3 regions of the Streptomyces sp. WMMB303 genome follow, and region 3 is predicted to be linked to each of the others. Evidence: riboswitches for the same ligand, from Rfam matches in the RefSeq annotation. Region 3 holds a riboswitch; each other region holds the start of a gene.
What was found. Region 3 has a riboswitch for cobalamin ahead of metE (5-methyltetrahydropteroyltriglutamate--homocysteine S-methyltransferase). Riboswitches for the same ligand answer to the same signal wherever they lie in the genome.
Positions count from the first base shown of each region.

Region 1 (2,253 bases), 3.1 Mb from region 3:
ACGTATCCGCCACCGGGTTCCCGAGGGGTCGCTCTCCCATGAGTCCGCGAGTCGTTTGCGGACGGACATGTCGTCGGCATACGTGCCGAGTGTGTCGTACAGGGCCTTGGCGCGGGCCTGGTCGACGAAGTTGGGGGCGACGTGCGGGTCGAGGGTCTCCTGGGAGCCGCCGGCGGTGAACGCGGCGCGGAACCGGTCGCCGTCGTCCGCGCTACTTCCGTCCCGGCCACAGCCGGTGAGCAGGCCAGAGCCGGCCAGTGCCAGTCCGCCTCCGGCTGCCAGCACTCCTCTTCTGCCGGGTCCGGGCCGTGGTGCCGGTTCCGTCCGGGCATGCCTCGTCACGGTCGATCCTCTCCGGGGTGTCCTCGCCCCTGCTGTCGGACCGGCGACGGGTCAGTCTCCTGGCTCCCGGATCGTCGCTCACCTCCGCCTTCCCGTTCGCGAACGGTGGCATGGTGGAGGGCCGCTCCCCGGTCACAGTGGCGGGACCGCGCCGGACTCGCACCGGCTTCCTGGTTCCCCTCGCCTCGTGGGCTCATTGTGACGCACGGGCCGACGGCCTCGGCACCGGGGCTGCCACCTGCGGCTCGGCCACGGTCGGCAGCTCGTCCTCGCATCCGGCGAGTGCGGCATACATAATTCCGGAGCGGGGCCGGTGAGCGGCGGCACCACCCCCTGGCGCGAACATCCTTGCGGGTCTAGCATCCCTGGTGTCCGCCGTCGGCGGACACACAACTTCATGCGTACGCATGCGGGGAAAGCCGGTGAGAATCCGGCGCTGACCTGCAACCGTGAGCAGCGGAGGGCCCTGAGTCCTGTGCTGCGAGCCGGAGCGCCCGATGCGGCACGTGCACCGCTTCCCACTGTCATGGTCCGCAGCGTGGAGCTCCAAGTCCCCGAGCCCGGACCCCTGCGCGCTCTTCTTCGGAAGAGATGCCGGGGGTTTTCGTACGGCCGGGGCCGGGGTCCCTGGTGCGGCCCCCGGATGAAGGGCCTCCGATGCCTCGCGTGTTACGCACCCTGGCCGCGGTGCTCGCCGTGCTGGTGGGCTCGGTCGGCGCCGGCCTGACGACGCCGGCCGAGGCTTCCGCGTCGGCGGCGTCCAGGGGCAGGGCCGGATACTGCCCGGATGCCGACGGGGTGACCGTGGTGGTCGACTTCCGGGAGCTGGGTGGCGGGACCCTGGTGCGGTGCGCGCCGGGAGGTCACCGCACCGGCCTGGCCGCGCTGAAGGCCGCGGGCATCGAGGTGACCGGCACCAACCGGTGGGGCGAGTCGTTCGTGTGCCGTCTGCTGGGCAAGCCCGGTCCGCAGCGCGAGCCGTGCGTGGACACTCCTCCGGCGAGCGCCTACTGGTCTTACTGGCACGCGCCCAACGGCGGCCGGTGGGCCTACAGTCAGCGCGGCGTCACCTACCGCACCCCGCCCCGGGGCAGCTTCGAGGGCTGGTCCTTCTCCCTCGACCACACCGAGAACGACGCTCCCCCGCCGCGTGTCGCGCCCCGGCGCCCCAGCACGGGCTCCGGGGGTGGTTCGGGCTCCGGCGGCGCCGGTCCGCAGCAGGGCGGCGGCGGGGCGGTCGGCGGCACCGGTGGGCGGGGCGGCAGCAGCGGGGCGGGAGGTTCCGATGGAAGCAGCTCCGGCCCCCAGGACCGCGGAAGCCACTCGACCGAGGGCGGCAAGGGCGAGACGGACGAGAAGAACAAGGGGAAGGACGGGAAGAAGCCGTCCAAGGGCAGCGCCGAGGACGACAGGCGCACCGAGGAGGCCCGGGGGTCGTCCGGTCCGGTGGCCGCTCCCACCGAGGCCGAGGACTGGCAGGGCGGGAATGCGGCGGGCGAAGACGCCTCTGGCTCCTCCGGTGTGCCGGTCGGAACCCTGGCGGGAGGAGCCGCGGCCGCGGGCCTCGCCGCCGCGGGAGGCGTGGCCGCATGGCGGCGGCGCAGGTCCAGAGGTGAGGACGCCACGACGCCGTGAAGCGTCCGCACCTGACACCCCTGTCGCGCACTGTCCACCCTGGCGCCTGGTGGCTGTGGGCGCTCGCTCTCGCCGTGGCCGCGAGCCGCACGACCAACCCTCTGCTGCTGGCGATGCTGCTGGGGGTGGCCGGGCTGGTGGTGGCGCGGCGCCGCGGCACGGCGCCGTGGGCGCTCGCCTTCCGGATGTACCTGTGGCTCGGCGCCTTCATCGTCGTCATGCGCGTTCTCTTCCGGGTCATCTTCGGCGGCGGCGAGGGCGAGCACGTCCTGTTCA
Region 1 is NZ_JARKIN010000001.1:3,651,200-3,653,452, forward strand. It holds gene P2424_RS16240 (ABC transporter substrate-binding protein) at 1-285, opposite strand, end outside; cobalamin riboswitch at 395-518, opposite strand; cobalamin riboswitch at 726-859, shown strand; gene P2424_RS16245 (hypothetical protein) at 1,000-1,977, shown strand; gene P2424_RS16250 (CbiQ family ECF transporter T component) at 1,974-2,253, shown strand, end outside.
Region 1: another riboswitch for cobalamin. It lies ahead of P2424_RS16245 (hypothetical protein); the one in region 3 lies ahead of metE (5-methyltetrahydropteroyltriglutamate--homocysteine S-methyltransferase).

Region 2 (2,253 bases), 380 kb from region 3:
CCGAACTCCGGGTCGTGGGCGGGAGCTCCGCACACCCACGCGCCGAGCCGCAGGTAGCCGCGCAGCAGCGGCGGGAGCAGCGCGGTGCGGGCCCCGGCAGGCTCCGTCACCTGCGCCGGCGCCGACGGCTGCCACGGGCGGTGCGGGAAGACCTCCATGCCGGAGGGCGGCGCATGGCGTGCGGCGCACAGCGCCCACGTGTGCGCCGCACTCCGCCCGCCGTCCGCCAGCGGCACCGAGGCACAGCCCGCCAGGTAGCGATGCCCCGACAGCAGCACGTAGCGGGCGAGCGCCGACCACATCAGGTTGATCACTGCTCCGGACCGGTGGCCGGGATGCACGCATGACCGTCCCGCCTCGATCATCGACGTGCGGAGCCCTGCCAGCGCTCCCAGGTCGAACTCGCCGTCCGCGTAGGAGAGCCGGACCCGTCCCGGCGGCAGGAGGCGGTAGGTGCCGACGACATCGCCCGTCGCGGTTTCCGTGACGATCAGATGGTCCGCGACGGAGTCGAAGGCGTCCCTCTCGAGGCCGGACGAGCGGGACCCGGCAGCGGCTCCCATCTCCCGGCCGAACACCTCGTGGCGGAGCCGCTGCGCGGCCCGCACCTCGGCCGCGGAGTCGGCGACGGCGGCGGTGTAGGCGGCGCTTTCCCTTGCTGTGGATGAGGTTGTCATCAGTGGTGTCCCCTCAGCAGGCTCGTGCCCGGCCCGGCGGGCCGGGCCGCGTGGTGCGCGTGCCCGGGCCCGTGCGGGCCCGGCGTTCTCGCGGCGGCACGGGACCCCGGTTCCCGGGCGGTGGGGCTCGCCCGGCGTCCTCCGGGAGCACGTCCCGCCAGGTCATGAGTAGCGCCGCGGGCGGGCCGGCCGGTGGCGCCCAGGCGTCAGCGGCCTGAACCGGGGGTTCCGGCTCGGCGGGTACCGCGGCGGGACGAGCCGGGCCCGGGGATCTCTCAGGGCGGATCGCCGCGTATCGTGCCCCTCCCGCACCCCGTGCACGCGTCGCCGCCGGCCGGCCGTACCCGGTCCGCCGCGCACGTGTGCGATCGGTGCCGCGAGAGCACTCCGCCCGCGTGTGAACGCCCGTGCCGGTCCGCGCCGGTGCGCGGCCCGCCGGGGTGCGCGGCCCGGGACGCGGAGGTGACCTCAGCCTTCGCACTCCCTGCCCCCGGCTTGTCACCTGGCGTGTGTGCGACTAGTGTCGCCACGCCTTGGTGAACGGGAAATCCGGTGCGATACCGGTGCGGCCCTCGCCACTGTGATCGGGAATGCCGGCTCCGGCCCTTGCGGGCAGCCACTGGGTCCTCGGACCCGGGAAGGCGGAGTGCGGGCGGTGTACCCGTGAGCCAGGAGACCGGCCAAGGCACGTCGTCCATCCACGAGGTGCTGGAGAGGGTCTGCTGAGCCATGCACATAGCCGAGGGTTTTCTGCCTCCGGTGCACGCGGTCGCCTGGGGCGTCGCGGCGGCGCCGTTCGTCGTCCACGGAGCCCGGTCCCTGACCCGTGAGGTCAGGGAGCATCCCGAGAGCACGTTGCTGCTGGGAGCCGCGGGTGCTTTCACGTTCGTCCTGTCGGCCCTGAAGCTGCCATCGGTCACCGGCAGTTGTTCCCACCCCACCGGTACCGGTCTGGGCGCCATCCTGTTCCGACCGCCGATCATGGCCGTGCTGGGCACCATCGTGCTGCTGTTCCAGGCGCTGCTGCTCGCGCACGGCGGGCTGACCACGCTCGGCGCCAACGTCTTCTCGATGGCGATCGTCGGTCCGTGGGCCGGCTACGGGGCCTACCGGCTGCTGCGGCGCTTCGGCGCGCCGCTGATGGTCGGAGTGTTCGCGGGCGCGTTCGTCGCCGACCTGTCCACCTACTGCGTCACCAGCGTGCAGCTCGCGCTCGCCTTCCCCGACCCGAGCAGCGGCTTCCTCGGCGCACTGGGCAAGTTCGGTTCCATCTTCGCGGTCACCCAGATTCCGCTCGCGATCAGCGAGGGGCTCCTCACGGTGCTCGTCATGCGCCTGCTGGTGCAGTCCAGCAAGGGCGAACTGACCCGGCTGGGCGTGCTCCTGTCGGGCGGGCGGAAGCGGACCGAGACGGAGGCGGCGGCACGATGAAGCGCAACACCAGGATCAACGCGCTGCTGCTCGTCCTCGTGGCGGCACTCGCCGTCCTGCCGCTGGCCCTGGGGCTCGGCGACGACAAGGAAGAGCCGTTCACCGGATCCGACGCGCAGGCCGAGACGGCCATCACCGAGCTGGA
Region 2 is NZ_JARKIN010000001.1:136,713-138,965, reverse strand. It holds gene P2424_RS00655 (GNAT family N-acyltransferase) at 1-677, opposite strand, end outside; cobalamin riboswitch at 1,195-1,377, shown strand; gene P2424_RS00650 (energy-coupling factor ABC transporter permease) at 1,407-2,108, shown strand; gene P2424_RS00645 (energy-coupling factor ABC transporter substrate-binding protein) at 2,105-2,253, shown strand, end outside.
Region 2: another riboswitch for cobalamin. It lies ahead of P2424_RS00650 (energy-coupling factor ABC transporter permease); the one in region 3 lies ahead of metE (5-methyltetrahydropteroyltriglutamate--homocysteine S-methyltransferase).

Region 3 (2,253 bases):
CCGGGCACCGCATCCGGAATCTGCATATCCGGAGTCCGCGGTGGCCGGACGCACGCGCCATGACCGTTGCCGTGCCGTTTCGGCCGGCGTTCGACGGCCCCGGGTACCCGGAGTCCCATCCGCCACACCAGCAGTTCCGCGGCGCGGTGGCGACGCCTGGTGCGGGGCGTCCGCGGCACGAACGCAACAGGCACTCGGCTCCGCACCGGCCTCGCCGCGCGGGACCGGGCCCAGCGGCGGGAGGAGTCGGGGCGCCGTCGGCCCTGCCGTTCGCGTTGCCGAAAGAGGACGCCCCCCATCCCCTCGCCCGTCCCGCCCCCGGCTTGCTCAGTACTGCGGGAGGAGTTCGGGTCGAGCGTGCTGCCGGCCGTCGTCGGCTCCGGATGCTTCCTCCTCGCCCTCGGCCCTGCCTGGCTCTTCGTCGGACGCGTGAGCCAGGCGCGGCACTGGCGGCCGCGTTCCTCCGTCGGCCCGGCCGGCGTTCGTCCCCCGGGCCGACGGCCGGTCCCTCCTGGCCCGCATCGTGCGACAGCGCAGGAACACCCCTCCGGGACGTGGCGGAACCGCTGAACCGCATGAGGGCGACACGGGCAGGGCCACTGCCTGCGTCGGGGAGGGCACGCTCACCTCCGGAGCGCCGGCGCCCGGGGCCGGGCACGGAGGGGCGGGGGCTCGCGGGGCGCACTACCCGGGCGGGGGGCTCTGCACCTAGGCTGGCGGGGCAGCTGGTTCGTCCCGCCCGCCAGGCGGGGCGTCGTAAGAGGGAACCCGGTGGAAGTCCGGGACTGCCCCGCAGCGGTGAGCGGGAACGACCGCCGTCACACGCACTGGACCCGACGGTCCGGGAAGCGACGGCCAGTAGGAGCCCGCCGGGAGACCGGCAGGCGAGCCCGCGAGTCCGAAGACCTGCCCGTTGCCCGCACGCGCCCACGTGTGTGCGGATATTCCGGTGACCTCGAGGGCGGGTCGGCGCACATGTCCGGTGGACGGAAGCAGCCGCGCTTCCGGCTTTTCACCGGTATTCCGTCACCTTCGCTCCTCGTGCCCGCCGGGATCCCGACGAGACATCTCGCGAAGGAGATCTCCGTGACAGCGAAGTCCGCAGCTGCGGCAGCAGGGGCCACCGTCCACGGCTACCCCCGCCAGGGCCCGAACCGGGAACTGAAGAAGGCCGTCGAGGGCTACTGGAAGGGCCGCGTCACCGCCGAAGCCCTCCGGCAGACCGCCAAGGACCTCCGCGCTGCCAACTGGCGGCAGCTCGCCGAGACCGGCATCCACGAGGTGCCCACCGGCGACTTCTCCTACTACGACCACATGCTGGATGCCGGCGTCATGGTCGGTGCCATCCCCGAACGCCACCGGGAGGCCGTGGCGGCCGACACCCTGGCGGGCTACTTCGCGATGGCCCGCGGCACCCAGGAGGTGGCGCCGCTGGAGATGACCAAGTGGTTCGACACCAACTACCACTATCTGGTCCCCGAACTCGGTCCGGACACCGTTTTCGCGGCCGACGCCGGCAAGCAGGTCGCCGAGCTGAAGGAAGCCCTCGCGCTGGGGCTCGCGGGCCGGCCCGTGCTGGTCGGTCCCGTCACCTACCTCCTGCTGGCCAAGCCCGCCCCGGGGGTCGCCGCGGACTTCGAGCCGCTGAGCCTGCTGGAGCGGCTCCTGCCGGTCTACGCCGAACTGCTCGCCGATCTGCGTGCCGCGGGCGCCGCATGGATCCAGCTGGACGAGCCCGCACTGGTCCAGGACCGCACCCCGCAGGAGCTGGCCGCCGCGGAGCGGGCCTACCGCGAGCTGGGCGGGCTCACCGACCGGCCGAAGCTGCTGGTCGCCTCCTATTTCGACCGGCTCGGCGACGCCCTGCCGATGCTGGCCAAGGCACCGGTCGACGGCCTCGCGGTGGATTTCACCGAGGCGGCCGCGGCCAACCTCGACGCGCTGGCCGCAGCCGGCGGCCTGCCCGGCAAGCGCCTGGTGGCCGGCGTCGTCAACGGCCGCAACATCTGGATCAACGACCTGGAGAAATCCCTGACCACCCTGGGCACCCTCCTCGGGCTCGCCGGCCGGGTGGACGTATCGGCCTCCTGCTCACTGCTGCACGTACCGCTGGACGTGAAGGCCGAACGCGACATCGACCCCGAGGTGCTGCGCTGGCTCAGCTTCGCCCGGCAGAAGACAGCCGAGATCGCCACCCTCGCCAAGGGCCTGGCACACGGCACCGACGCCATCGGCGCCGAACTGGCCGCCAAC
Region 3 is NZ_JARKIN010000001.1:520,239-522,491, forward strand. It holds cobalamin riboswitch at 758-908, shown strand; gene metE (5-methyltetrahydropteroyltriglutamate--homocysteine S-methyltransferase) at 1,087-2,253, shown strand, end outside.